3 regions of the Rhizobium sp. AN5 genome follow, and region 1 is predicted to be linked to each of the others. Evidence: predicted binding sites of a transcription regulator. Region 1 holds the regulator's gene; each other region holds the start of a gene.
What was found. Region 1 encodes LexA, which represses DNA repair genes until DNA is damaged. Its sites were predicted from a motif close to TGTTCNNNNTGTGTTCNG; they were not measured.
Positions count from the first base shown of each region.

Region 2: a site for LexA is predicted at 3,798-3,815, ahead of CRP02_RS11160 (ATP-dependent helicase). Genes of this name have one in related genera too.
Region 3: a site for LexA is predicted at 4,203-4,220, ahead of ruvC (crossover junction endodeoxyribonuclease RuvC). Genes of this name have one in related genera too.

Region 1 is NZ_OCMJ01000004.1:1,137,819-1,147,740, reverse strand. Features, by position in the region: gene CRP02_RS18050 (pyruvate dehydrogenase complex dihydrolipoamide acetyltransferase) at 1-1,208, opposite strand, end outside; gene CRP02_RS18045 (hypothetical protein) at 1,211-1,495, opposite strand; gene CRP02_RS18040 (pyruvate dehydrogenase complex E1 component subunit beta) at 1,508-2,929, opposite strand; gene pdhA (pyruvate dehydrogenase (acetyl-transferring) E1 component subunit alpha) at 2,947-3,990, opposite strand; gene CRP02_RS18030 (FtsB family cell division protein) at 4,144-4,461, opposite strand; gene eno (phosphopyruvate hydratase) at 4,799-6,073, opposite strand; gene kdsA (3-deoxy-8-phosphooctulonate synthase) at 6,221-7,066, opposite strand; gene CRP02_RS18015 (VOC family protein) at 7,066-7,947, opposite strand; gene lexA (transcriptional repressor LexA) at 8,158-8,880, shown strand; gene CRP02_RS18005 (glutathione S-transferase family protein) at 9,321-9,922, shown strand, end outside.
Region 2 is NZ_OCMJ01000003.1:1,683,564-1,693,485, forward strand. Features, by position in the region: gene CRP02_RS11150 (TonB-dependent siderophore receptor) at 1-236, shown strand, start outside; gene dinB (DNA polymerase IV) at 535-1,614, opposite strand; gene CRP02_RS11160 (ATP-dependent helicase) at 1,638-3,704, opposite strand; gene CRP02_RS11165 (prolyl oligopeptidase family serine peptidase) at 3,992-4,729, shown strand; gene CRP02_RS11170 (LacI family DNA-binding transcriptional regulator) at 4,942-6,012, shown strand; gene CRP02_RS11175 (FAD-dependent oxidoreductase) at 6,018-7,619, shown strand; gene CRP02_RS11180 (ABC transporter substrate-binding protein) at 7,669-8,940, shown strand; gene CRP02_RS11185 (carbohydrate ABC transporter permease) at 8,951-9,883, shown strand; gene CRP02_RS11190 (carbohydrate ABC transporter permease) at 9,873-9,922, shown strand, end outside.
Region 3 is NZ_OCMJ01000003.1:791,973-801,894, forward strand. Features, by position in the region: gene CRP02_RS07030 (NUDIX hydrolase) at 1-422, opposite strand, end outside; gene CRP02_RS07035 (NUDIX hydrolase) at 419-946, opposite strand; gene CRP02_RS07040 (DinB family protein) at 946-1,524, opposite strand; gene CRP02_RS07045 (DUF2945 domain-containing protein) at 1,562-1,780, opposite strand; gene ruvB (Holliday junction branch migration DNA helicase RuvB) at 1,833-2,873, opposite strand; gene ruvA (Holliday junction branch migration protein RuvA) at 3,000-3,617, opposite strand; gene ruvC (crossover junction endodeoxyribonuclease RuvC) at 3,649-4,161, opposite strand; gene CRP02_RS07065 (methyl-accepting chemotaxis protein) at 4,410-6,719, shown strand; gene CRP02_RS07070 (LLM class flavin-dependent oxidoreductase) at 6,853-7,854, shown strand; gene CRP02_RS07075 (YebC/PmpR family DNA-binding transcriptional regulator) at 7,909-8,655, opposite strand; gene CRP02_RS07080 (pyridoxamine 5'-phosphate oxidase family protein) at 8,856-9,359, shown strand; gene CRP02_RS07085 (MBL fold metallo-hydrolase) at 9,398-9,922, opposite strand, start outside.

The DNA.
Region 1 (9,922 bases):
GCGCCGACTGCCAGAATGGTGGCATGCGGCGGGTTGATGACGGCGGAGAAGCTCTTGACGCCCATCATGCCCATGTTGGACACGGCCGTCGTGCCCCCCTGATACTCCTCGGGCTTCAGCTTGCGCTCCTTTGCGCGCTTGCCGTAGTCCTTCATCTCGTTGGAGATGGTGGAGAGCGACTTCTCTTCCGCCTTGCGGATGATCGGCGTGATCAGGCCACCCGGAATTGAAACGGCAACGCCGACATCCGAATGCTTGTGCTTGACCATGTTGCTTTCCGTCCAGGAGACGTTGGCATCAGGCACATCGCGCAGCGCGAGAGCCAGCGCCTTGATGACCATGTCGTTGACCGAAAGCTTGTAGGCGGGCTTGCCGTCCTTTTCGGGAGCGGCGGCGTTGAGCTGGGCGCGCAGCGCCAGAAGCGTATCCAGTTCGCAATCCACGGAAACGTAGAAATGCGGAACGGTCTGCTTGGATTCGACCAGACGCTTGGCGATGACCTTGCGCATGCCGTCATGCGGCACCAGTTCGTAAGAACCGGGTTCGAACAGCTTGAGAACAGCTTCTTCGGACGGGCCCTTGGCAAGTGCGGCAGCCGGTGCGCCTGCGGATGCTGCAGCGGCAGGAGCTGCCTTCGCACCACCGGAAGCGGCGGCCTTTTCCACGTCTGTCTTGACGATACGGCCATGCGGGCCTGAACCGGACACGGCCGTGAGGTCGAGACCGGCTTCCTTGGCGAGACGACGGGCAAGCGGCGAAGCGAAGATGCGCTCGCCGGACTTTGCAACCGGAGCCGGGGTGGAAGGTGCGGAGGCCTGGTCGGCAGCTGGCTTTTCAGCCTTGGCTGGCGCAGCTTCTTCCCTTGGCGCTTCGGCCTTTGCAGCTTCCTGCTTCGGAGCCTCGGCTTTGGCCTGGGACGCGGCGGGAGCAGCATTGCCGCCCTTTGCCGCCTCAGCCACATCCTCGCCATCGGCGGCGAGGATAGCGATCAGGGCGTTGACCTTGACCGCTTCCGTGCCTGCGGGAACCACGAGCTTGGCGACCGTGCCCTCATCGACGGCTTCCACTTCCATGGTTGCCTTGTCGGTCTCGATCTCGGCGATCACGTCACCGGGTGCGACCTTGTCGCCTTCCTTGACCAGCCATTTGGCCAGATTACCCTCTTCCATCGTCGGAGAAAGGGCAGGCATGGTGATTTTGATAGGCATGACTAGTCCCCCCAAACGAGATTATATTGTTCCAACTCTTCAGGATGTTCCGCCAGCCGATCCAGCTGCGACGGCGAGACTTCGATATATCCGGCGACATCGCTCAGCCATTCGCTAACGGCGCCGATGACGCCGATATACTCACGCGGGACACCGGCAATCACATCGCCTTCACCGTCATTGATAATCGCCCAAAAGATGACACGCTCGAACTGAGGAGACCCTTTGGAACCTAGAACACGATACCAATTTTCAGTTGCCGGGAGGATTTGTTTTATTTTACTCAAAATCATCTCCCCTTATTTGTAGCAGACGGTTTTGACAGCCTGAACGACTTCATCGACGTTCGGCAGAGCCAGCTTTTCGAGGTTTGCCGCGTAAGGCATCGGAACGTCCTTGCCGGCAATCGTCAGGATCGGCGCATCGAGATAGTCGAAAGCCGCACGCATGACCTGGTTGGCGATGAAGTCACCAACCGATGACTGCGGGAAGCCTTCCTCGACGGTGACCAGACGACCGGTCTTCTTGACCGATTCGATGACGGTGGGCAGATCCATCGGACGGATGGTGCGAAGGTCGATCAGTTCGACGTCGATGCCGAGCTTTTCGAGTTCCGCAACCGCCTTGATTGCGTAGGTCATGCCGATGCCGAAGGAAACGATCGTCGCATCCTTACCCTTGCGGTGAATGCGCGCCTTGCCGATCGGCAGCACGAAATCGTCGAGCTTCGGCACTTCGAAGCTCTGGCCGTAGAGAATTTCATTCTCAAGGAAGATGACCGGGTTCGGGTCACGGATGGCAGCCTTCAGGAGACCCTTGGCGTCCGCTGCCGTGTAGGGCATGACGACCTTGAGGCCCGGAATATGGCTGTACCATGCGGCGTAACATTGCGAATGCTGAGCACCAACGCGAGCAGCAGCACCCGAGGGGCCACGGAACACCATCGGTGCACCCATCTGGCCGCCCGACATGTAAAGCGTCTTCGCAGCCGAGTTGACGATCTGGTCGATCGCCTGCATGGCGAAGTTAAAGGTCATGAATTCGACGATGGGCCGCAGGCCCGTCATTGCCGCACCGACGCCGATACCGGCAAAACCGTGCTCGGTGATCGGGGTGTCGATGACGCGGCGCTCGCCGAATTCCTGCAACAGGCCTTGGGTAATCTTGTAGGCGCCCTGATATTCGGCGACTTCCTCACCCATGACGAAGACTTTTTCGTCGGCGCGCATTTCTTCGGCCATGGCGTCGCGCAGCGCTTCACGCACCGTCGTCATCACCATTTCGGTGCCTTCAGGAATATCCGGATCGGCAGCGACTTCGATCTTAGGTGCTGCCGGAACCTTTGCAGCTTCCTTGGCAGCGCTCGGCTCCTCGGATGCTTCGCGGGTCTTGCCGCCTGCGGCATCCGAATCCGAATTTGCAGCTTCAGCCTTAGGCTCTTCCTTCTTGGCGGAAGAAGAGATGTCGGCAGCGCTTTCGCCTTCCTGGATGAGAACGGCGATCGGCGTGTTGACCTTGACGCCTTCGGTGCCGGCGTCGATCAGCAGCTTGCCGATAACACCTTCATCCACAGCTTCCACTTCCATGGTCGCCTTGTCGGTCTCGATCTCGGCAATCACGTCGCCGGATGTGACCTTGTCGCCTTCCTTTTTAAGCCATTTGGAAAGCGTGCCTTCCTCCATGGTCGGGGAAAGGGCGGGCATAAGAATTTCTACTGGCATGGGTTTCCCTTTCCCGATCAGAGCAGAATGTCGGTGTAGAGCTCGGATACATCCGGCTCTGGGTCGTTCTGGGCGAAGTCCGCGCTATCGGCGACAATATCACGGACAGCCTTGTCGATGGCCTTGAGTTCGTCTTCGCTTGCCCAGCCCTGCTCCAGAAGCCGTGCCTTGACCTGCTCGATCGGGTCATGTTCGGAGCGCATCTTCTGCACTTCGTCTTTCGAACGGTATTTCGCCGGGTCGGACATGGAGTGACCACGGTAACGGTAGGTCAGCATTTCCAGAATGATCGGACCCTTGCCGGAGCGGCAATGTTCCAGCGCCTGATCGGCGGCGGCCTTTACGGCGCGCACATCCATGCCATCCACTTGGATGCCGGGAATGCCGAAGGACTGGCCGCGCAGCGAATAGTTCGACTGGGCGGTGGCGCGGGCAGTCGAGGTGCCCATGGCGTAACGGTTGTTTTCAACGATATAGATGATCGGCAGTTTCCAGAGAGCGGCCATATTGAAGCTCTCGTAGACCTGGCCCTGGTTGGCGGCGCCGTCACCGAAATAGGTCACGGAGACATTGTCGTTGCCGCGATAGCGGTTGGCGAAGGCGAGACCGGTTCCAAGCGAAACCTGCGCACCGACGATGCCGTGGCCGCCGTAGAAATGTTTCTCCTTGGAGAACATGTGCATCGAGCCGCCCTTGCCTTTCGACAGGCCGCCCTTGCGGCCGGTCAATTCGGCCATGACGCCACGCGCGCTCATGCCCAGAGCCAACATATGGCCGTGGTCACGGTAAGCGGTGATGACCTGATCGCCTTCTTTCTGCGACATCTGCATGCCGACAACAACGGCTTCCTGACCGATGTAGAGGTGACAGAAACCACCGATGAAGCCCATGCCGTAAAGCTGACCGGCCTTTTCCTCGAAGCGACGGATGAGAAGCATCTCACGATAGGCGTGAAGCTCTTCTTCCTTCGAAAAGTCCGGGCTGTTCTTACCGGTGAATTCGCCTGCAGCCTTTGCCGTTGTCTTTCGGCCGGATACGGACGCGGTTTTTCGCGGCGCCATTCATCCCTCCCTGAGTTGCCGTTTGAATGGATAGATTGGCGCGTACCATATGCAAGAAAATGCCATGCAGCAATGCTTTAAACGCATGGCACATATTCACGCTAAAGTGCTGTGAATAAATCACAAATCATTAATTAACTTGATTTCGGTTAATTAGAAGTAGGTATTCATGATGACAATTTCGTCCGTACGGGACATATTCAACTGATAACGGGAAATCTCGTCGATCATGTCACGTTCGAGAGAACCGTCGCTCAACAATTCGACCTGCCGCTCCAGCGCAACGCGCGCCTGCGTCAGCTTTGCAAGCTCTGCCGTTCTGGCAATACGCTGCCTCTCCAGCCGCTCCGTCGCCTGAAGGCCGAAGTCGCCGTGGATGGAATGATACCCGAAATAGGAAAGAAAAGCGATCGTGATGGCCGGAACGATCAAACGGCCGAATCGTCTCTTTTTATGATGTCTGGTCCACATGCCGGAGAGAAGCCTTAAAACGCATAATGTGAGTCTCGAGACTAATGCGGATTGTTTAACTATCCGTTGACCTTAAATTCCGCGCGGCTGACAGACGCAAAAAAGCCCGCCAAAGGCGGGCTAATAATGCCGACGATATCAGAGAGAGTTCGCCATGCCGGGCTTGATCCGGCATCAAGCCACAGCGCGTCTTCGCCGTGGAAAGCGTCCTTTTCAACCCAGGGACCTGGGCTGACTGAACCCCGGATCAACTCCGGAGTGAGCAGTGCGGATAAACCGCCCATCCCTGAGACTAGCCCGCCAGGCGGCAGGCCATATCGCAAAACCCGAACGCGAATTATCCGCGCAGGATCGAACGGCCGGCGTAAGCAGCCTGCGGACCCAGCATCTCTTCAATGCGGATAAGCTGGTTGTACTTTGCGAGCCGGTCGGAACGGGCAAGCGAGCCGGTCTTGATCTGACCGCAGTTGGTTGCGACCGCGAGATCGGCGATGGTGGAATCTTCCGTTTCGCCCGAGCGGTGCGACATGACGGCGGTGTAACCTGCCTTGTGCGCCGTTTCGACTGCGTCCAGCGTCTCGGAAAGCGAACCGATCTGGTTGACCTTGACGAGGATGGAGTTGGCGACACCCATCTTGATACCGTCGCGAAGGCGGGCTGAGTTGGTGACGAAAAGATCGTCGCCCACCAGCTGGCACTTGTTGCCAATGAGATCGGTCAGCGCCTTCCAGCCATCCCAGTCGTCTTCAGCCATGCCGTCTTCAACGGAGATGATCGGATACTTCGCCACGAGCTCGGCGAGGTATTCGGCCTGCTCGATCGGCGAACGGGTCTTGCCTTCGCCTTCATAAACGTAATTGCCGTTCTTGAAGAATTCGGTCGCGGCACAGTCGAGACCGATAAACATGTCGTCGCCCGGACGGTAGCCAGCCTTTTCGATCGACTTCATGATGAAATCGAGTGCTGCCGGCGCGCTTTCGAGACCCGGTGCAAAACCGCCCTCATCGCCGACATTGGTGTTGTGGCCCTGTGCGGACAGTTCTTTTTTCAGCGTATGGAAGACTTCGGAGCCCATGCGCACGGCTTCGCGAATGTTTTCTGCGCCGACCGGCAGGATCATGAATTCCTGGAAGTCGATGGGGTTATCGGCATGCGCGCCACCGTTGATGATGTTCATCATCGGAACCGGCAGCAGATGCGCGTTCGGGCCGCCGACATAACGGTAAAGCGGCAGGCCGGAGGCTTCAGCGGCAGCCTTCGCAATGGCAAGCGACACGCCGAGGATGGCGTTGGCGCCGATGCGAGACTTGTTCGGCGTGCCGTCGAGCGCGATCATCATCTGGTCGATCTGGATCTGGTTTTCAGCGTCGAAACCGCCGATGGCGTCGAAGATTTCCGTATTGACGGCTTCGACCGCCTTTTCCACGCCCTTGCCGAGATAACGCTTGCCGCCATCGCGCAGCTCAACCGCCTCATGCGCGCCGGTGGAGGCGCCGGAGGGAACGGCGGCACGGCCCATGGAGCCGTCTTCGAGATAAACGTCGACTTCAACGGTCGGATTGCCGCGGCTGTCGAGAATTTCGCGCGCGATGATATCGGTAATGGCAGTCATGGTCTCTCCCTTGGGAATGGAACAGATATTTTCCGTCGCCTGTCTTAGACGATGGCGAAGAAATTACAATGACGGTGGGCAGCGGAAACGGCCCGCCCGCCATTAAAATCGATTGGCACAAAAGTGCCCGCCGTAACGGTCAGCCGATCAGGCTTTCGTAATCGCGTCGAAAGCCAGAAGCTTTTCGAGCAGTTTCGGCATGTCCTTCAGGTGGACCATGTTAGGGCCGTCTGACGGCGCATTGTCCGGATCCTCATGGGTCTCGATGAAGAGGCCAGCCACGCCAACCGCAACGGCCGCACGCGCCAACGTCTCGACGAATTCGCGCTGGCCACCTGTGGAGCCGCCCTGCCCGCCCGGCTGCTGCACCGAATGGGTGGCGTCGAACACGACAGGTGCGCCGAGCGCTGCCATGATCGGCAACGAGCGCATGTCGGAAACCAGCGTGTTGTAACCGAAGGACGCGCCGCGCTCGCACAACATCACATTCGCATTGCCGCTCTCATTCAGTTTGGCAAGCACGTTCTTCATGTCCCAGGGCGCCAGAAACTGGCCTTTCTTGACGTTGATGACGCGGCCGGTTTTGGCGGCGGCAACGAGAAGATCGGTCTGGCGGCTTAGGAACGCCGGAATCTGCAGCACGTCCACCACCTCGGAAACGATGGCGCATTGCTCTTCCGTGTGGATGTCGGTCAGAACAGGAAAACCGAATTCCTTCTTGAGATCGGCAAAAACCTGCATCGCGTTATCCAGGCCGATGCCGCGTTTGCCGGAAAGCGAAGTGCGGTTCGCCTTGTCGAAAGAGGACTTGTAGACAAGCCCTATTCCAAGCTTGTCGCAAAGCTCCTTCAGGACGCCAGCGATCATGAAGGCATGTTCGCGGCTTTCCATCTGGCAGGGGCCGGCAATCAGCGAAAACCGCTCGGTATTCGAGAAGGAAACCTTGCTGGCGCCGTCGCCGGCAGTGACTTTAAGATTGTTCGTAACGCTCATCATTTTTCCTCGAAGGCGAAGGCAACACCCTGACCGGGTGCTACGGGCACCACCAGACGGCCGTCCGCTTTTGCGCAGGACACGCCATTAGCAGCAAGCACCGCTTCTGTCACGGCAAGATCGTGTGACGAAAAGACGATGCCCGCGCCGCGCAATCCGCCTTCGTTGCCATCCTGAGCATTCAGGGCCTGCCCGCTGAAAGGCGGTTTTCCGGTCAATCTGATGCTGGCGTTGCCGGTTGCGAAAACCATATCACCGCCCGGAGACAGTTTGCCTTCACAGCCAAACACCGTCTCGATCAGGCCCGCCACCTTCGCATCGCCGCCAGAAAACAGGACGATTTCACTGAGGCCGGTGACACCATTGGCGTGGCGCTCCAGCATGGTGCGATCGCCCGGCAGGGCTTGAAGCCGCTGACAACTGAACAAAAAGAAATCCGCGGCCGCCCCGCTTGCCGCAAAAGCCAGCCGGAACGCCGCCTCGCCTTGCGAGCCATCCGGCATCCGAACAGGCCGCGAAAACTCGAAAACATCGCCCGCCGAAAGGCCGGCTGCCCGAAACCGCTCATGGTCAATCAAGGCGTCTTCGGTCCTGGCGACAAGAGCCGAAAAACCCTCCTGCCCGTCCCGTTGCCGGAAGGCCACATCCCTGCCCGTGAACACATCACCCCTCTCTATCGAGGCATTATATTTAGCCGGATCAGCAATTGAGAGCGGCTCCAGATACGTGCCATCGGCGAAAAATACGCAGGCATTTTCGGTGCCGAAAGGATGCAGAGCCTCCGGCGCAACCGTAAAGCCAAGACTGACGAGGCGCTTCACGGCGACGCCTATGACTTCCACGGGCAAAACGAGATGGTCAACGCTATAGGGTTTCGTCATGACATGTATCCTGCTGGCCTTCCGCCCGGAGCATGCCGGGACGGTTTCGACCGCACAAAAGCACAATTGCGTGCTGTGAGGCAAATCATCACAGCAACAGATGCCACCTTCACGAAATTTTAGGGGATTGCAGAACACATATGGAACATATAGTGTTCGTTCTGTATTTGTTTCGCGACTTCCACTACGATTCTAAAGGGTGTTTTCCTCATGCTCACGCGCAAACAGCAGGAATTGCTTCTCTTCATTCATGAACGAATGAAAGAGTCCGGCGTGCCGCCCTCCTTCGATGAAATGAAGGACGCACTCGATCTTGCTTCGAAATCCGGCATCCACCGCCTGATAACCGCTCTCGAAGAGCGCGGGTTCATTCGTCGGCTACCGAATAGGGCTCGGGCGCTGGAAGTCATCAAGCTGCCCGAGGCTTATACGCCGGGCGCAAGGCCGCAGCGCGGCTTTTCGCCAAGCGTTATCGAAGGCAGCCTTGGCAAGCCCAAGACGCCGGAACCGGCCCCCGCCCCCAAGACGCCGGCCAACGATCTGGGCGGGGCTGTCACCGTGCCGGTCATGGGCCGCATCGCTGCGGGCGTGCCGATTTCCGCCATCCAGAACAACACCCATGATGTGGCCGTGCCAGTGGACATGCTTGGCACGGGCGAACATTACGCTCTTGAGGTCAAGGGTGATTCGATGATCGAGGCCGGCATTTTCGACGGCGACACAGTCATCATCCGCAACGGCAACACCGCCAATCCCGGGGATATCGTTGTGGCTCTGGTGGATGACGAGGAAGCCACGCTGAAGCGCTTCCGCCGCAAGGGAGCCTCCATTGCGCTCGAGGCGGCAAACCCAGCCTATGAGACCCGTATCTTCGGGCCGGACCGGGTGAAAATTCAGGGCAAGCTGGTGGGGCTGATCCGCCGCTACCATTGATCTTATCGAACCGAATGTATTCACTTTACAATAGGCGTCATCGTGAAGATGGCGCCTATAATAGTTTTGGCTGTTTCCAAACGTGGCGTGCTTTTGCGGGTGCACGAGGATATGCACCATTCAGCCTATGCGCGTTGCCCTTTCTAAACTGAGCTCCTGCTCCATACAGATGCTTCGGTCTAGCTACAGGCGTGGTGGCGAATGGGCTGCTCTCTGTAATTGTCGAAGTGATCCCATCCGCTGTTTTTTAGCAACGTAGTTCTGTCGTGCTGCGCAGTCAGTTTCTAGTCATCACCAAAGGGTGACTTATCGCGAGGCGCGCTCTCAGCGACCCCACATCACCATTCATCAACGGCGTTTATGGGAGCCATGGATAATTTTCGATATTCCATGAACGCTTGGCAGGTGTAGAAATGCGCGTCATATCCGGGAGATACGCCATGTACGATCTTTATATAGCCAACAAGAACTATTCTTCATGGTCGCTGCGGCCGTGGGTATTGATGCGCACGCTCGGTATCGCCTTTGATGAAAAGCTCATTCCGTTCGGTGAAGGCGTCTCCTTCTCCTCCTTTTCGCCGACGGGCAAGGTGCCCTGCCTGGTCGACGAGGGTATGACGGTTTGGGAAACGCTTTCGATCGTCGAATATCTTGCCGAAAGACACCAGGGCGTCTGGGCAAGCGACAAGCATGCGAGGGCTTGGTCGCGTTCGGCCGCGAGTGAGATGCATGCCGGCTTTTCGTCGCTGCGCAATCTTTATCCCATGTCGGTGGGCATTCGGGTCAAACCCAGGGGTGGCGATGCCGGGCTTAAGGCCGATATAAAGCGGATCGATGCGTTGTGGAGCGAGGGTCTCACGAAATTCGGCGGGCCGTATCTTGCCGGTCAGAAATTCACGGCGGTCGATGCTTTCTTCTGCCCGGTTGCATTCCGTTTCCAGACCTATGGCAGCGCGGATCTTTCGCCAGCAGCGAAAGCCTATTGCGACCGGCTGCTCGCCCTGCCTGCCATGCAAGAATGGTACGAGGCCGGTTTGAAGGA
Region 2 (9,922 bases), on a different contig from region 1:
GGGCCGTCGGCCAGCGTGCCGGCATCAACGACAATTCCTATGACCTGCCGGGTTATGCCGTCTTCGACGCCTTTGCGACCTATACGCTTCAGTTGGAGAAACCGGTAACCCTGCAGCTCAATCTGAAGAACATCTTCGACAAAAGCTATTATACCTCATCCATTGGCTCCACCAGCTACGCCAATGCAGTCGGCGAGCCCTTCAACGTCAGCCTCACGGCCAGCGTGAAATTCTAAGGGTACAGGCGACGCAATCCATCTGGGTCGCGCCACTGCTGATGAAAGCAGACTCGTGCGTGTCTTGCATGGCTGCGCTGCATTAAAGCCTATTTAATATGCGGCAAAACCGGGTATCTTGTTTTCATCGAAGCGATGCACCTCCTCCCGCAAAGCTTCGGATTGAGATGACCCTATCCTCCTCCCAAGGGTTGTCTTGTGAACAATGGCACTCCTCCTCCCAGCCGTTGTTCGAAATTTCGGAAAGCCTGCCGCACCTCCTCCCGCGGCGGGCTTTTTCGTTTTCGGGACAGGGGCATCACAGGCCAAGCGCGAGCTGCGGTTCCTCTTCACTCTCTTCGGTGCTCAGCGACGAAAGGGTGATCCCCAACAGCCTTACCGGACGTTTGAATGGAAAGACGGAGGCAAGCAGGGTCTCTGACATCTCCTGGATAGTCGCAAGGTCAGGCACGGCTCCCGACACGGTCCTGCTGCGTGTCGCCTGGCTGAAATCCGAATATTTGATTTTCACGGTCACAGTTTTTCCCGTGATGTCGTGGGCCTCGCAATAGCGCCAGACCTTCTGAGCCAAAGGACCAAGCTCCGCCTTCGCCAAGTCGAGATCGTGGATATCCTCGGCGAATGTGTCTTCTGCGCCGACAGATTTGCGGATGCGATCGGGCTTGACCTGCCGTTCATCGATGCCGCGGGCGATGTTGTAGAAATAAGGGCCGGACTTCCCGAAATGCTGTTGCAGAAAACCGAGTGATTTCGACTTGAGATCGAGCCCTGTTTCGATGCCGTGCCGTTTCATCCGCTCCGCCGTGGCGGGTCCTACGCCATGGAATTTCTTGACGGCCAGGGCTTCAACAAAGCCAGGCCCATTCTTCGGCGTAATGACGGCCTGGCCATTCGGTTTGTTCAGGTCGCTTGCCATCTTGGCCAGAAACTTGTTGTAGGAGATGCCGGCAGATGCATTGAGGCTGGTGACCGCCTTGATTTTTGCGCGGATCTCCAGCGCAATTTCGGTGGCGATCTCCATGCCTTTCAGGTTTTCGGTGACATCGAGATAGGCTTCGTCGAGCGATAGCGGCTCGATCAGAGGGGTATATTCGGCAAATATCTCGCGTATCTGTTGCGACACCTGCCGGTATACCTCGAAGCGTGGCGGTACGAAGATCAGATCCGGGCATTTCCGTTTGGCAGTGACGGACGGCATGGCTGAATGGACGCCAAAGGTTCTCGCCTCGTAACTTGCCGCAGCCACCACGCCTCGTGCGGCCGATCCGCCGACGGCGACCGGCAGGCCGCGAAGTGCGGGGTTGTCGCGTTGCTCCACCGATGCATAAAAGGCATCCATGTCAATATGGATGATCTTTCGAACAGGGTTGTTATCCATCGTTCCAGCCTGTACGATCTTCCCTATTTCCACATCGCGCGCATCCGCGCGCCTACATCGATGCGGATCTGCTGCGCGCTGCGCTCGGAGGCTGCGGCCGAAACCAGGGGCCAGGTGGCGGTTTCAAAGAACTGCAGCAAAGTTGCCGGTATGAAGCGGGTTCTAGCGGCATAGACATGCCGGTCTCCCTGCGCGTTCTGGCCATGGGTGAAGAACCGTTGCGGGGTTATCAGTGACAGGCTGTCCTTGGCGCGCGTCATGGCGACATAGAGCAGCCGGCGTTCCTCTTCGACTTCATGCGTGGAGCCGACACCCAGATCGGAAGGTATGCAGCCATCGACCACGTTCAGGATAAAGACGGAGCGCCATTCCTGGCCTTTTGCCGAATGAATGGTTGAAAGCGTCAGATAATCCTCATCGAGCAGCGGCACGCCTGCCTGATCGCTGGTGGCATCCGGCGGATCGAGCGTCAGTTCGGTGAGGAAGCGTTCGCGGGAAGGATAGCCGCCGGCAATCTGCTCGAGTTGCAGCAAATCGGCCTTCCGCGTCTCGGCATCCTCATGGATGCGTTCGAGGTGGGGCTCGTACCAGAGCCGCGCCTGCTCGATATCTGATGGCCAGCCGCCGTGCGATTTTCGCATGTTCGCCAGCAACTGCACGAAGGATACCCAGTCACCGCCGGTTTTGGGTGGCGGCGGAATTTCGGCAAGGGCGAGCAAAGGTTCGGGATCTGCCGCAATCGTATCGAGAATAGTGCCGGCTTTCTTCGGCCCGATACCCGGCAGCATCTGAAGTAGCCTGAAACCGGCGACGCGGTCGCGCGGGTTTTGCGCGAAACGCAATACTGCCAGCATGTCCTTTACATGGGCACTGTCGAGAAACTTCAGGCCGCCAAATTTTACGAAGGGAATGTTGCGGCGTGTAAGTTCAACTTCAAGCGGCCCGCTATGACTGGAGGTGCGAAACAGCACCGCCTGTTGCTTCAGCGTCATGCCGGTCTCACGATTGGCCAGCACCTGGTCGATAATGAAGTTCGCCTGCTCGGTTTCGCTTTTTACAGTCACGAGCTTCGGCCGCTCGAGTGACTGTCGTTCGGTCCAGAGGTTTTTGGTGAACCGCTCACGGGCAAGGTCGATGACACCATTGGCGGCAGCCAGTATCGGCTGTGTCGAGCGATAGTTGCGATCAAGGGTGATAATATCGGCAGCCGGGCTGAAAGATGCCGGAAAATCAAGGATATTGCGCACCGTTGCTGCCCGGAAGGAATAGATCGACTGGGCATCGTCACCCACCACGGTCAAGCCGCGACCGCCCGGCTTCAGTGCCATCAGCACCGCGGCCTGCAGCCGGTTGGTATCCTGATATTCGTCGACCATCACGTGGTCGAAACGATTGCCGATATCGCCTGCAAGGTCGGGATCGCTGACCATCTGGGCCCAGTAGAGCAGAAGATCGTCGTAATCGAGAACGTTCTGGGCCTGCTTGGCCTCGACATAGGCGGCGAATAATTGCTTGAGCTCTTCTTCCCAGCTGGACACCCATGGATAGTGCTGGCGCAGGATTTCTTTCAGCGGCGTTTGTGAATTGACGGCGCGCGAATAGATCGCAATGCAGGTGCCCTTTGTCGGAAAACGGCTCTCGGTCTTGGAAAAACCCAGCTCGTGTCGGGCAAGGTTCATCAGATCAGCGCTGTCTTCGCGGTCGTGGATCGTGAAATCCACGTCCAGTCCAATCTGTTCCGCATAGATTCGCAAGAGGCGCGCGCCGATTCCGTGAAACGTGCCGGACCAGGCCATCGCATCCGTGAGGGCTCCGGCGTTAGTGCCGATGACCTGCTTGCAGATACGCTCGACACGACACGACATTTCGGAAGCGGCACGCCGTGAAAACGTCATCAGCAGGATGCGGCGAGGATCGGCGCCATTGACGATCAGATGCGCCACCCGGTGCGCCAGCGTATTGGTCTTGCCGGAACCGGCACCGGCGATAATCAGCAACGGTCCAGCCGTGTGTCCGCCTGAAAGCCCAACGCCATGTTCCACGGCCTTGCGTTGCTGCTCGTTGAGTTTGTCCAGATAGGCAACCGCCATGCCTGCATCCTTGATATTTGCCTATCCGCACGACGACGGCATTTTTCAAAAGCACTCTTGTTGCAATGATTAGCAAAAACTCAAACAGCAGGCCAGAACAAATAATGAACGCATGTCTCTGTCCTCCACACTGCGGTGGACAAACCTGGCTGATCTATATTCGCAGCCTCAATCGGGTTCCGCATGGCGTGTCGACCGGCATGCTTTTCAAACCACTGAACCAACCCGACGGCTGATGAGTTCACCAGTCGCGTCTTGGAAGACGTGGTTGTTGGGAGGACAAAAGCATGAAGCATCTGAAACTATGCCTGATCGCTGTTGCAGCACTGGCCACATCGACATTTGCGTTTGCCGAGCAGAAGGCCATGAGGTCTGACGCAACGATCGCGTCGGACATCAATTATCTGCTTTACACGCCCAAAGACTATGCCGGTTCGGCCAAAACCTATCCTCTCGTGGTCTGGCTGCATGGCGGCGATCAGGGCGGAAGCGACGTCGAAAAGCTGCGCCGCAGCGGCCTGCCAAAACTGATCGAAGGGGGCCGTGATTTTCCTTTCATGGTGTTTTCGCCACAAAATCCGAGTGAGGAACTGCTTTATCCGATCGAGCGTGTCGCAAGCGTCCTGGCTTCCGTTGTGGGGGATCATCGGGTGGACCGCAGCCGTATCTATCTGATCGGATATAGCCGGGGAGGGTTCGGCGCCTGGTCAATGGCCGAGCAGTTTCCGCAAACTTTTGCTGCGGTCGTCCCAATTGCCGGTGGCGGCATCCGCCATTACCTCAACCGCACCAATGAAAAGACAGCCTTCTGGGCCTTTCACGGCTCAAGGGACGAGGTGATTCCTTTGTCCGATACTGTTGTCCTCGTTCAACGTCTCCAGGAACTGAAACGCAATGTGCGGCTGACGGTTTTTGAGGATACGAACCATGAAGAGGTGGAGGCAAAAGTGCTCGGCGATGAGGCGATGTGGACTTGGCTTCTCCAGCAAAAGCTTGCCGACGCAAAGACGCCTTCGGCACCCTGAACCCGCAGCGGGCACCATTTTACCGCTGGTATGAAAGCCCATAGCCCAGCGCGGCCGTCATAAGGCCGGGCTGGCCGCCTTCATACGCCTTCGTCAAAACATCTCTCCGCAAGCGTGTCTTTCCCCTCTTGACACCGAGTAGGGAAGTCGTGCTAATACGCATTAACAGCTAATACGTATTAGCAGTCAGCGAATGTCGGGGAGGGCATTGCGTGACCAGCCATAAACGCCTTACTCAGAACGATATTGCGAAGCTTGCTGGCGTCAGTCAGGCCACGGTATCGCTTGTTCTCAACGGCGCGCCGACCGCGATTGCACGTATCCCGGCTGAAACACGCGAACGCGTACAGGCGGTCATTCGCAAGACGGGTTATGTCGCGGACCCTATCGCGCGCCGCATGGCCAAGGGGCTCAATCGCATCCTCGGCGTCTTCACCTACGAGCCTGCTTTTCCAAGCGCACAGGCGGACTTCTTCACGCCGTTCCTGTTGGGCATCGAGGAAGAGGCGCAACAGCAGGCGTACGATCTTCTGCTGCTGACCAGTGCCGGCGTCGGCAACAACCGCAAGATTTTTTCCGAGGGCAACAGGCTCCGGATCGCCGATGGCTGCCTGGTCCTGGGCCGTGAATTCGACCGCAAGGAGCTTACCCGGTTGGTCTCGGAAGATTATCCATTCGTGGCGATCGGCCGACGCGACGATGCTGGCGGGCCCGTGCCCTATGTTGGCGGCGACTATGCCGCGGGCACACGGCAGCTTGTTGAAGATGCCATGATGCTCGGGCATTCCAAGCTCGCCTATATCGGCCCTGCGGGTCCGGCGGAATCGATTGCCGACCGCTGGCGAGGTTTCAGTGATGCGCTCGGCACGGCGGCGACGCTTGCATTGCACATAAAGGCGGTAAACCGGCCTGCCGAAAAGATCCTCGACGCGATCATCGAAAGCGGCGCGACGGTGGCATTTTTCATAGAACTGGCGGATGCGGTGCGCGTCGAGACTTTGGCACGGGAGCGCGGAATTGGGGTGCCCGACGTGTTTTCGATGGTCGTGCTTGGCAGCCATATTCGTGCCGGCCGCAGCCCGGTGCGTTTCACATCCTATGAAATTCCCCGTGAAGAGATGGGCCGGCAGGCGACTGCAATGCTGGTGAACCGCATCGAGACCGGCAGCCCGGGAAGTCAGATTCTACTCAAGTGCCAACCCGTCAAGGGTGAAACATTGGGGCCGGCTCCAGTGGCCTCCCCAGATAAGTTCCCAGTCAACAAAACGGATGAGACGACGTGAAAGAGATGCAAGCAGACATTCTTGTGGTCGGTGGTGGCCTTGGCGGCGTGGCGGCGGCGCTCGGTGCCGCACGCGCCGGAAAGCGCGTGATCATGACCGAGGAATATGACTGGATCGGCGGTCAGCTGACCAGTCAGGCCGTTCCATCGGACGAACATAGCTGGGTCGAGCAGTTCGGCATCACCCGCTCTTATCGCGCGCTACGCAACGGCGTGCGCCAATATTACCGCGACCATTATCCGTTGACGGAAGGCGCCCGCTCCTGGAGTGACCTCAATCCGGGCGGCGGCTGGGTCAGCCGCATCTGCGCCGAGCCGCGCGTCAGCCTTGCGGTGATGGAATGCATGCTTATGCCCTATATCGGCGCCGACCGGCTGACGGTGCTCAAGCCCTATCGGCCGGTTGCTGCCGATGTGGATGGCGATAGGGTCCGCGCGATCACCGTGCGCCATCGCGACAGCGGAGCCGAGATCGTCATTTCCGCCGACTACACTCTTGATGCCACCGAGCTTGGCGATCTGTTGCCGATGACGGGCACGGAATATGCCAAGGGGTTCGAGGCGCAATCGGACACGGGTGAGCCCAGTGCGCCGGCAAGCGCCCAGCCTGATAATGTGCAGGCCGTGTCGATCTGCTTTGCAATCGATCATGTCGACGGCGATCAGACGATCGACAAGCCCGATAATTATGACTACTGGCGCAAGTACCAGCCGCATTTCTGGGGTGGGCCGATGCTCGGTTTCACCGCGCCGCATCCGCGCACGCTGGAACACACGACCCGCTCCTTCACGCCCAATCCGGACGACGATCCGCTGCTGGTCGATGCCGACCAGCGCAAGGGCGGTGGCGATGAAAACCTCTGGATTTTCCGTCGGATCGCGGCGCGGAAGAACTTTGCGACGGGTTTTTATAAATCCGACATCTGCCTCGTGAACTGGCCGATGATCGACTATATGGACGGCACCATCATCGATGTGTCGGAAGAAGAAAAGGCGCGGCATCTGAAGGCGGCGGCCGATCTTTCCTATTCGGTGTTTTACTGGTTGCAGACAGAAGCGCCGCGCCTTGATGGCGGACAGGGTTTTCGCGGCCTGCGCCTCAGAGGCGATATTACCGGCACCGAACACGGCCTTGCCATGGCGCCCTATATCCGGGAAAGCCGCCGCATCAAACCGGTCACGCGCATCGTCGAACAGGATCTTTCCTACACGGTTCGCGGCGACAGGGGGGCCGTCCGCTATCGCGACAGCATCGGCATTGGCATGTACCGCATCGATCTGCACCCATCGACCGGTGGCGACAACTATATCGATGTGCCTTCCTGCCCGTTCGAGATTCCGCTTGGCGCACTCATACCCGAGCGCGTGAAGAACCTTATTCCGGCAGGCAAGAACATCGGCACGACGCATATCACCAATGGCTGCTACCGCCTGCATCCAGTCGAATGGAATATCGGCGAAGTGGCTGGAATGCTTGCGGCCCACTGCCTGGAAAAAGGTCTCACACCGCATCAGGTGCAGGAAGACGATGACCATCTTCATGCCTTCCAGACGGCGCTGACCCGCGAGGGCATCGAAATACGCTGGCCGGATATCGCGGCCTACTAGGACGACGAACTGTCGTTTGATCGAACCCATCTTTGGAGGAGGACTGGGAATGAATAGTCATTGGAAAATGCAAACCACAGCCTGCGCGCTGGCCCTTATCGGCTCGTTTGCGCTGGCAGGGGCAGCGGCGGCGCAGGATGCGGTCAAGCTGCGCATGACGATCTGGAGTGCCAACGAGGCGCATCTGAAGCTGTTCAACGACATCGCAGCCGGCTTCAAAAAGGACCATCCAAATGTCAGCGTGACCTATGAGTCCCTGCCGTTCGACACCTATACCACCGCGTTGACGACCCAGATCGCCGGTGGCAACGCCCCTGACATGGCCTGGATTTTCGAGACCTCGGCCTATGATTTCGTGAAGTCAGGCGCGCTCTATCCGCTCACCGACACGCTGAAGGCCGCGCAGGGTTACAATCTCGACGAAGTCAGCGCCGGGGCCACGGAACGCTGGTCGCAGGACGGAAAGCTCTTCGCCTATCCGTTCTCGACCTCGCCCTTTGCGGTCTTCGTCAACAATGATCTCATCAAGGCGGCAGGTGCAAAGACGCCGGCGGAGATGATCGTTGCCGGCGAATGGACCTGGGAAAACGCCATCGCCACCGCCTCGGCGGTCTCGAAATCCGGCAAGGGCGGGCTTGTCGTCCGCGACTTCAATTACCAGAGCTGGCAATATCTGACCTCGGTGTGGAACGGCTGGGGCGCATCGCCCTGGAGCGCGGATGGCGCAACCTGCACCATGTCGGAAAAACCGATGGCGGATGCGGTGTCGTTCATCCATGATGCCATCTTCAGCAAGAAGGCCATGCCCGGCCCCGGCGAGACAGTCGATTTCTTCGCCGGTAATGCCGCGATGACCATTACCCAGATCAGCCGTGCCTCGCTTTTGCCGAAGGACAAGCCTTTCGGCTGGGACCTCGTGCCGCTGCCGAAAGGACCGGCCGGTGAATACGCGCTGATCGGACAGGCCGGCATCGGCGTCATGCAGTCCGGCAAGAATGCGCAGACGGCGGCCGAATTCGTGGCTTACATGACCAATCCGGAAAATTCGGCAAAGCTCAGCCAGTTCTTCCCCTCGGCACGCAAGGCGCTGTTGAATGCGGAGGTGTTGAAAAAAACCAATCCGCTGCTCAGCCAGGAACAGATCGAAAAGGTGGTCATATCAGGCATCGCCACCGGCAAGGTCATGCCCGGCCACACCGGCTTTGCCCAGATCCAGCAGATCGTGCGCTCAAACCTCGATGCGGTCTGGCGGCCGGAGGCCGATGTCGCGGGAGCGCTTCAAAAAATCTGCGGTCAGATCGCGCCGCTCCTGAAGCGCTGAGGAGAAAGCCATGGCTGTCGCGCAGGAGATTACCCGTCCCCGGCATCGCCCTGCATCGGCGTTCTGGACCATCGCGCGGCGCGACAGTCTCGCTGGCTTTCTGTTCATCGCCCCGCAACTGATCGGGATCATAATCTTCGTGCTGATCCCGCTGGGGCTGGTGTTCTGGTATTCGCTGCATGAGTGGAACGTGCTCGCCAATACCTTCACCTATACCGGTGCGCAGAACTACCGGATGCTCATCGAAGACGGCAATCTTCTGGAGGTGTTGGGCGCGACCGGGATATTCTCCGCCGGACTGGTGGTGTTCAACCTGTCGCTGGCGCTGCTGCTTGCCGTGCTGCTCAACCAGAAGCTTGCCGGCATTGCGATATTCAGAACGCTGTTCTTCTCGCCGGTCGTCGTGTCGCTGGTTGCCTGGACGATCGTCTGGGGTTTCCTGCTGCAGAAGAACGGCGGCATCAACGGCATGTTGCTGATGGTCGGCATCGAAGGCCCCAACTGGCTGCGCGAGGAGACGACAGCGATGATTTCGGTCATCGTCGTGCAGGTCTTCAAGAATGTCGGGCTCAACATGATCCTGTTTCTGGCGGCACTTCAGGGCGTGCCGAAGGAACTCTACGAGGCCGCCCGCATCGACGGCGCGCCAGCCTTCAAACAGTTCCGTCGCATCACCCTGCCGCTGATCAGCCCGACGATCCTGTTGACCTCGATCATCACCATTGTCGGCTCGTTACAGGTTTTTGCTCAGATTGCGGTTTTGACCCAGGGCGGGCCGGGTCTGTCGACCACGGTGCTGGTCTACTACCTCTATCAGCAGGCCTTCCAGTTCCATTTCTTCGGTTACGGCTCGACGCTGTCCATCCTGCTGTTTCTGATTGTTGCAGTGCTGACCTTTGCCCAGTGGCAGATGCGCAAGAGGATCGTCTTTTATGAAAGCTGACCTTTCCCCCCGCATGCAGGTGGCGCTCTACGGGTTGCT
Region 3 (9,922 bases), on a different contig from region 1:
TCGTGTTCCAGCAGCGCGGAAGGCTGCGCGGGCAGCCAGCGGAACTCCACCTCGACGCCATCCAGCACGCGATGCACTATATCGCTTTCATGGAACGGCAAAGGCTGGCGCAGCGAAACCAGATAATAAAATGCCAGTTCATGCGCGGCATAATCATCATAGGCGAAAAAATTCTCCGCCGACCAGAGAAGACGCTCGACGGCGCAATCCCGGTCAAGCTCCTCGCCGATCTCGCGGATGATGGTCTGCTCGGAGCTTTCACCGATTTCCGCCCGCCCGCCCGGCAGGGCCCAATAGCTATCCTTGGCGCCACGCTGGACGAGAAGATAGTTGTCGTGGAAAATCAACGCCGCCACACGCATGCTGAACAGCTGCGGCTTGCGGTCCAGCCGGATCATATGGCGCTCAGGGGCAGAAGTCATTTGGCGTCCAGGTCGCCGTCATACCAGACAAGGTGTCTTGTGGTCTCAGGCAGGCGTTCTATTTCATCCGCGATGAAATAGGGCGGAATATCGAGTTCGGTCAATGCCTCACGGGTCGCGGCGACCCAGCGAAACTCGAGCTCGTTATCGCCATCCTGAACGCGATGAATGATATCCGTCGGGTGAAAGGCAAGGGTCTCCGGCAAATCCATCAGGTAATAGAAACCGAGTTCGTGCCAGTCCTTACCCTCATAGTGGAAAAAATTCTCGACCGCCCATAAAAGCCGCCCGATCTTCGCTTCGACGCCAAGTTCCTCTACCATTTCGCGCGCCAGCGTTTCTTGGGAGCGCTCGCCCATTTCGGCGCGGCCACCCGGAAAGGTCCAGAATTTCTCATGGGACGCGCGGTGCACCAACACGTGGCCATCACGAAACGCCAGCCCCGCAACGCGCATCTGGAAAATGCGCTTTGGCTTGAATTTCATGCGAATGCGGGTGTCCTGCGTTTTCGTATCTTCTGTCATTAACTGAACCTGTCGGCTGGAAACATCAAATCGGTTTCCGTCCACCCTAACGCATCAATCTCGGCTTTTCTTGCCTTTGCATCGTCTCCCACAATGAATTCATCCAGTTGTGGCGGCTTGATCATGGTGCCGGACAACATGGCATGCACCTGCCCGCGATGATGCGTCTGGTGCTGGAAGAGATGGGACAACACATCGTCGCATCGATCCTGCTGGATGCGTGTTCCACGATAAATATTGACGTTGGCAGCGAGGCCGTCTTCATCCAGCATGTCGACAAAATCGATCAGTTCTTCGTCCAGTTTCGCTTGGGCAGCATGCAGCTCCGCCATGGTGTCGAAAGGTTCTTCCTCGTCAAAAGCGGCAAGGCCGAGCGTCCCACCTTTGACAGCGTCGATATAAAACAGGTCAACGGTGTAGATGTGGTTCATGGTCGCCCGAAGGGTTGGAAAGAAGCTGACGCGAGCGGCAACAAATTCCTCCTGCAACAGCTGAAGACAAGCCTGATGCAGCCTTAAATTAGCCAGCCGGTTGTTGCGCGCGAGTTTGCGGAAAACCCGCATCGGATCGTAGGCCATCGACGTCCCCTCTCATGGCGCCTGATAACGGCGCTTTTCAATCGACGTGTTCAAGCTCGGACTTGCTCTTCAGAACCTTCGCGCCATCTTCCTGCTCGATAAGATAAGCGGGTTCGTCCTTGCTGGCCTTGCGCTTTATCGTGGAACCGGAAATCGTTTTTTCGACATCATCAGTAAACGTCTCGACGATTTTTCCTTCGCCGGTTCCGTTGCCCCATTTCCAGCGAACCTTCGTACCCTTGCGATATCCGGACATCATCATTTCCTGACCAAAGAAAATCAAATGCGAAGGCGCCGGGCTTGTTCCCTCAATCCTCTTCCAGCGTCAGCCGGAATTGCGCCGCCTCGAGATCTTTAGGAGGCTGCATGCCCAGATGTTTCCAGGCAGTGCCGGTCAGAACGCGGCCGCGCGGCGTGCGCTGGATGAAACCCTGCTGGATCATATAGGGTTCTATGATGTCTTCGATCGCATCACGCGGCTCCGACAAGCCAGCGGCGATGGTCTCGATACCAACAGGGCCGCCGCCGAAATTGACCGCGATCATGGTCAGATAACGCATGTCCAGCTGATCGAGACCCATTTTGTCGACAAGCAACCGCGTCAGCGCTTCGTCGGCAATCTCACGGGTGACGGCTTCCGCCCGTGCCACCTCAGCGAAATCGCGAACCCGGCGCAAGAGCCGTCCGGCAATGCGCGGTGTGCCGCGTGCACGCCTTGCTATCTCGCGTGCGCCATCGTCGGTCATGTTCAGACCCATCAGCCGCGCGCCGCGCCGAACAATCAGTTCCAGCTCATCGACAGTGTAGAAGGCCAGACGGACAGGAATGCCGAAGCGGTCGCGCAGCGGCGTTGTCAGCAAACCGAGACGCGTGGTCGCGGCAACGAGGGTGAATTTGGAAAGATCGATCTTTACCGAGCGGGCCGCAGGCCCCTCACCGATGATAAGGTCGAGCTGGAAATCCTCCATCGCCGGATAGAGAATTTCCTCGACTGCCGGGTTGAGACGGTGGATTTCATCGATGAAGAGCACATCGCGCTCCTCGAGATTGGTCAAAAGTGCGGCAAGGTCGCCAGCCTTGGCGATCACTGGTCCGGAGGTGGACTTGAAGTTGACGCCAAGCTCCTTGGCCATGATCTGCGCCAGCGTGGTTTTGCCGAGACCGGGAGGCCCGACGAACAACACATGGTCCAGCGCCTCGCCACGGTTCTTTGCGGCCTCGATAAACACCTTGAGATTGGCGCGAGCCTCGGCCTGGCCGGTAAAATCGTCCAGCGACTGCGGGCGCATGGTGGTGTCGATATCTTCACCGCGCTTGTCCGCCGAAATCAGTCTGTCCGCATCGCTCATAGAGGGCATTCCATTGTTCTAAACCAATTCAAGAGATGGTCTTCGCCGCTATATCACGACTGTCGCATGAAGGCGCTTCACGAAATTCAGCATCGCACCCGGCTTCGTTCGCTTGCTGCGCGCAGCTTAGCGTGAAAGTTCGCGCAGGCCGAGCCGGATGAGTTTGGCACTGTCGCCGCCCTCCCCGCCGTTCTTCAGCGCGGCCGCAACGGCATTTGCGGCCTGATCGCGTGAATAGCCGAGATTGGTGAGCGCCGAGACGGCATCCGCCACCGGCGCGGAGGCGACACCCTCGCCAAGTTCCTGCTTGAGCCCGATGGAAGCCGAAGCTTCTCCTGCAAAGGCAGGCGCCTTGTTGCGAAGCTCGGTAACGAGGCGCACCGCCACCTTCGGCCCTACGCCCGGCGCACGCGAAATCATCACCTTGTCCTGCAGCGCTATCGCATTGGCGAGTTCAGAAGGCGACAGGGTAGACAAGACGGCCAGCGCCACTTTCGAACCGACCCCCTGCACGCTCTGCAGCAGATTGAACCATTCCCGCTCAAGTGCCGACAAAAAGCCGAACAGCCTCAGCTGGTCTTCGCGCACATAGGTTTCGATGAAGAGGACGACCGCTTCACCAGCGGAACCTATTTTTGAGAGTGTGCGCGCCGAGCAATAGGCGACGTAACAAACGCCGTGCACATCCACCAGCACGTAATCCGTGCCGATTTCCTCGATGGTGCCTTTAAGTTTTCCGATCATGATGCCGCCCGCTGCAATGAGACTTCAATATTCAACCGGCCGCCAACAGCCGCGCCATCCTGTCGCCGCCGCGATTATGGGCGTGGCAGATTGCGATCGCCAAGGCGTCCGCCGCATCGTTACCCTTGAATTCTGCTTTCGGCATCAGGATTTTCAGCATCATGTGGATTTGCTGCTTTTCGCCGTGCCCAACACCAATGACGGCTTTTTTGACCGCGTTCGGCGCATATTCGAAAACAGGCAACCCTGCCCGCGCCGGGACAAGCATGGCAATGCCGCGCGCCTGACCGAGCTTCAGCGTGGCGACAGCGTCCTTGTTCACGAAAGTCTGCTCCACCGCCGCCTCATCGGGCTGATAGCTGTGAACGGTATCCGCCAGCCCATCATGCAGCTGGCACAGGCGGGAGGCGAGATCCATATCACCATCCGATGTCACCGTGCCGGACGCGACAAACCGAAGGCTGTTGCCGAAGGTTTCGATGACACCCCATCCGGTGCGCCGCAACCCGGGGTCGATACCGATGATTCGAATCGTCTTTTGCATAAGCCACCCTATCTTTTCGGCTGCGACCCTGCCAGCGATAAGTGAACAAAACGACAACATTGATCAAATTTGCAGTGCTGCATTTACCTCTGCTTAAACCGCGTACCGCATTGTTCCCGCACAAAATCAAAAAAGGGGAGTTGCGGACATGATGATCCGCAGCGCAATATTTTCGCCATATCAGCCATCCGGTGGCGCCATCAATGCATGGTGCGGGAAGCGATACGGCATTGAGGGCTGCATCGGCCATGCTGAACCGTTTTCATTCCATATCCACCAAAGTGCTCGTGATTTTCCTTGCGCTGATGACGATCTCGACCGGGGCTCTCACGCTTCTCGGCTATCAAAGCAGCAGCGGTGTTCTCGAGGAACAGGCGTCGAAATCCATGGAGAGCATTCTCGTCTTCAGGGGCGATATGCTGCAGGAACGCCTTGAGCAGCTTGAAACGCAGGCGGATTCCATCGCCAAGATCGAATCCCTGCAAATGGCGGTAGTTTCCATGCGCAGCGGCTGGGGCACCGTGCAGAAGAGTTCCGGCGACGCAAAAGCGGAACTGCAACGCGTCTTCGTCAAGGAAAACCCCTACGGCGAAAAAGAAAAGCTCATCAAGCCCGAGAATCCGAGCGGCTTTTATTATTCCACCCATGAAAAAACCCAGACGGATATCGGCGGCTACCTCAAGGGAACCCCATTCAGCGATGTTCTCTTCATCGATCCGGCCGGCACGGTTTATTACTCCTATCTGAAGGGACCGGCTTTCGGGGAAACCGTCACGGGTGGCGCCTGGGCGGATAGCGGCCTTGGGGCTGCTTTTGCGCGCGGAGCCACCAACGCAGGAAAAGCCTTGAACGACGTGGCGCAGACGAGTTTCTCCGGCCTGCGCATCGACGCCGCAACCAAAGAGGCCGGCATCTATTTCGGCATTCCGGTAGTCAAATTCGGTGCGTTCAAGGGCATCGTTCTTTTCCGCGTCAAACAAGAGGTTTTCAGCCAGATCCTCGCGAAAGGCATCTCCGCCGGCAGCTCCGAACAATCCGCGATCGTTTCCGCCGATGGCAAGGTTCTGGGCGTGAACGGCAACGGGCTCGTCAGCCTTGATCCGGCAATCTATGGCTTCCATGCACAAGCCCTGAACTCGACCGGTATGACGATTGCCAAGATCGACCGTCCGGACGGCGAAGCCAATGCCTATGCCCGCGCCTTCTCGTTTGCCGGTGAAAAATACCTCGCGGTGGAAAGCATGTTGCGCAGCGAGTTGAACGCTGGCTCCATTTCGATTGCCGGCACGCTAGCCGTCATCGGCCTTTGCGTTCTGGCAGCCATGTGCGCGGCAACCGCTTTTTTTGCACGGCGCCTGTTCGCACCGCTGGAGAAGCTGGCTGGTCTGACCGGCGAAGTGGCGGCAGGCCGTCTCGATGCCGAGATCGGCAATCAGGACCGTAAGGACGAGATCGGCCGCATGGCGCGCGCGCTTGGCAGTTTCCGCGAAAAACTCATTTTGCAGCGGGAAATGGAAGCGACCACGTCCCGCACGCGCGAGGAAGCCGAAACGGCACGCCGCGCACATCTTGCGGAACGGGAGGCCGAGGCCGGCACGCTGCAAATGGTCGTGCGTTCTCTTGACGAAGGGCTGGATCGACTGGCAAACGGCAATCTCGCCTATCGCATTGAGACCGTCTTCCCAGACGATCTTGAAAGCCTGCGCCACAACTTCAATACGGCGCTTGCAAGGCTCAGCGAGACCATGCAGGCTATCGGCGGCAATTCCGCCGCCGTTCGCGGCGGCTCGGAGGAAATGCGGGTAGGTGCAGACCAGCTCGCTGAGCGCACCGAACGGCAGGCCGCCTCCATTACCGAGACGGCAAGCGCCATCAAGGCAATCACCGAAGCCGTCCGCGACCAGATCGAACGCGCCGAACAGGCAACACGGATCGCCCGCGACGCCAGTACGCAAGCCACTGCGTCCAGCCACGTCATGGAGCAGACCATCGCCGCCATGGAAGCGATCCAGACCTCGTCGCGCCAGATCAACCAGATCATCGGCGTTATCGATGAAATCGCCTTCCAGACCAACCTTCTCGCCCTGAACGCAGGTGTGGAAGCCGCGCGCGCGGGCGAGGCCGGCAAGGGTTTTGCCGTTGTGGCGCAGGAGGTGCGCGAGCTGGCACAACGCTCGGCCGCCGCCGCAAAAGAAATCACCAGCCTGCTGAAGCGCTCCACCGACGAGGTTTCCACCGGCGTAGCACTGGTCGAAAAGGCGGGCGCCTCGCTGACCGGCATCGGCAAGCACGTGCAGACCATCAGTTCCCGCATCGAAGAGATCATGGAATCCACCCGCGAGGAGGCGCATACGCTTGCGGAAATCAACAGCACCGTCACCAGTCTCGACACCATGACCCAACAGAACGCCGCCATGGTGGAAGAGACGACGGCAGCCATTCACAATCTCGCTTCCGAGGCGGGAGAAATGGACGGCAGGCTCGGACAATTCGTGCTCGCTCCCGACCGAGAACAAACGGGATATCGCGAAACCCGGCAATTTCGTCGAGCGGGATGAAAAAATGAAAAAGGGGCTTCTTTCGAGGCCCCAATTTTTTTGAACCATCCTTCAATTCTGCACGACTTCTATGGTAAATCGGGACACGCGCCTTACATCCGCATCAAAGACAGAATTTGTGTAGGAGCGTTGGATGATCCCCTTTTCCATTCTCGACCTTTCGCCAATCGGCGAAGGCGAGAGCGTCAGCCAGGCGCTTGAAAATTCTCGCCGCATGGCGATCAAGGCTGAAGACCACGGTTACAACCGCATCTGGCTTGCGGAACACCATGGCATGCCGGGTATTGCGAGCGCAGCCACATCGCTCGTCATCGCCCATGTTGGTGCCGCCACGAAACATATTCGCGTCGGCTCAGGCGGCATCATGCTGCCTAACCACTCCCCGCTCGTCATCGCTGAACAATTCGGCACGCTGGCGGCGCTGTTGCCTGGCCGGGTCGATCTCGGGCTTGGCCGCGCGCCGGGAACCGATATGCGGACGGCAAGGGCGCTGCGCCGCAATCTTGATGCCGGTGCAGAGAACTTCCCGCACGACATAATCGAGCTCCAGCAATACCTTGGCCAGCCCCAGCAGGATCAGGCGATCCTTGCCGTGCCCGGCATGAATTCGAACGTGCCCCTCTGGTTGCTTGGCTCAAGCACCTATAGCGCGCATCTGGCGGCGGCACTCGGCCTGCCCTATTCATTCGCATCGCATTTTGCGCCGGATATGCTGATGGAATCGATCCATATCTATCGCGAGCGCTTCCAGCCATCCGCGACGCTGGACAAACCCTATGTAATGGTGGGGGTGATGGGTGTGGGTGCCGAAACGGACGAGGAGGCACAATATCTCTTTACCTCGTCGCAGCAGCAATTCGTCAACCTGCGTCGCAATGTACGCGTCCCGTTCCCCAAACCGGTCGACAGCATGGACGACTACTGGAACGAAATGGAGCGTTTCTCGGTGGAACATACGTTGCGTTTCGCGGCCGTCGGTTCGCCAGAAACGATCGGACGCCATCTCGACGGCTTTCTTGCTGAAACTCAAGCCGACGAACTGATCGTCTCGATGCCCATCCACAATATCGAAAAACGGCTGCGATCCGTGGAGATCTTCGCCGATGTGCGGACCTCCATCAGGAAGGCCGCCTAAACAAAAAGCCCCGGAGCGATAACGCTGTCGGGGCTTTTTTTTAAATCTGAACCGTCAGGCGGAAAGCTTGGCGAGAATTTCTTCGGAAACTTCGAAGTTGGAATAGACGCTCTGCACGTCGTCATCGTCTTCGAGATTGTCGATGAGCTTCATCAGCGACTGCGCCTTTTCCTCATCCACCGGCACCGTGTTCTGCGGCTTCCAGATGGCCTTGACGCTTTCAGCTTCGCCGAGCACGCCTTCCAGCGCCTTGGAAACCTCGTTCATCGCCTCGAAACCGCAGATGATGGTGTGACCGTCCTCAGAAGATTCGACATCGTCGGCACCAGCTTCGATAGCCGCTTCCATGACCTTGTCGGCATCGCCGACTTCGGCCTTGTAAGTGATCTCACCGACGCGGTCGAAGGAGAAGGAAACCGATCCGGTTTCGCCGAGTGCGCCACCAGCCTTGGTGAAGATGGAGCGGACGTTGGAGGCGGTGCGGTTGCGGTTGTCGGTCAAGGCCTCGACGACGACGGCGACGCCACCCGGGCCGTAACCCTCGTAACGGACCTCATCGTAGTTTTCGCTGTCTGCACCGGAAGCTTTCTTGATCGCGCGCTCGATATTGTCCTTCGGCATGGACTGGGCCTTGGCGTTCTGGATGGCCAGACGCAGGCGCGCGTTCATGTTCGGGTCGGGCATGCCCGCCTTTGCCGCAACGGTGATTTCACGCGCAAGCTTGGAAAACATTTTGGACCGAACGGAGTCCTGCTTGCCCTTGCGGTGCATGATGTTCTTGAACTGTGAATGACCAGCCATGGAAAACCTGATTGTCTTAATTTGGAGATTGCGGGCCTTATAAGTGCGATATGCCCGCCGTTCAAGCCCGCAAGCGCTTTCTCTTAGCCGCAAGAATATAAGGAACTGATTTATCCGCTTTTCGTTTTGACAATGAAAGCGGAAGAGCGGGACATTTTTCACCCTCCCGGTCGCCGCAGCAAACCCAACGGAGGAAACACATGGTCAGCCTGACTGAAGCAAGAGAAAACCCTGCCCGCCAGCTCTGGGATGAGGTCAATTCGGTCCATGCCGGCATGCTTGGCCTCGAGGGTCTGCACAATCATATGCAGCCGATGGCACCGCACGCCGACCCGAAGACCAACACGATCTGGTTTTTCTCCAAGAAAGACACCGATCTCGTCAAAACGCTGAAGCCGGGTTCGCGGGCGCATTTTTGTGTCGTCGGCAAGGACCATGATTATCACGCCTGCCTCTCGGGTGTGCTCGAGGCGCGCGACGACAAGACAAAGATCGAAGAATACTGGAACTCCGTCACCGCAGCCTGGTACGAGCACGGTAAGAGCGATCCGCAACTGACGATGCTTGCGCTTCATGTTGACGACGCGGAAATCTGGGCCTCAACTGACAGCACGTTGAAATTCGGCTGGGAAATCGCCAAGGCCAATATGTCCGACGATAAAATGCCTGATGTCGGCGTTCGCCAGCACCTAGCCTTCGCCTGAGATACTGACTCCCCCGACTTTCCTCGCCGGTCGCTGTACTACATGCCTTTTGGCACCAGTATCTGCGGCTGGCGGGGAAGGTTTCTCATTGAGACCCGGATGATCGCATCTTTTGCGTAGGCAATCTGGAAGCTTTCCCCAAACATCGTCAGAAACTGCTCCAACGGCGGCCCGGTGCGGTGCATGGGCAAGATCAGTGCGGAGCGCAGGCGCTTGACCACGCGGCTCATGCTGTCGGCCCCCATCGTCAAACCGCCATCCACTGGAACCATCAGCACATCCAGACGGCCGATTTCGGCATAATGCTTGTCCGTCAGTTCGTGATGCAGATGACCAAGATGGCCGATACACAGCCCCGCAACCTCGAAGATGAAAATGGAATTGCCGTTTTCCTGAAAGGATTCGTAATCGCCCCAGCGGTTGCGAATGTCGGTCGCGACGTTGCGGATATAGACATCACCGACCAGAAGCTTGTGCTCGGCCTTGTCCCCGGGCGTATCGCTCCAACCGTGCAGCACATGTTGAATGGCCGGATCCGGACTGAGAGTGAAATGCGTCATATG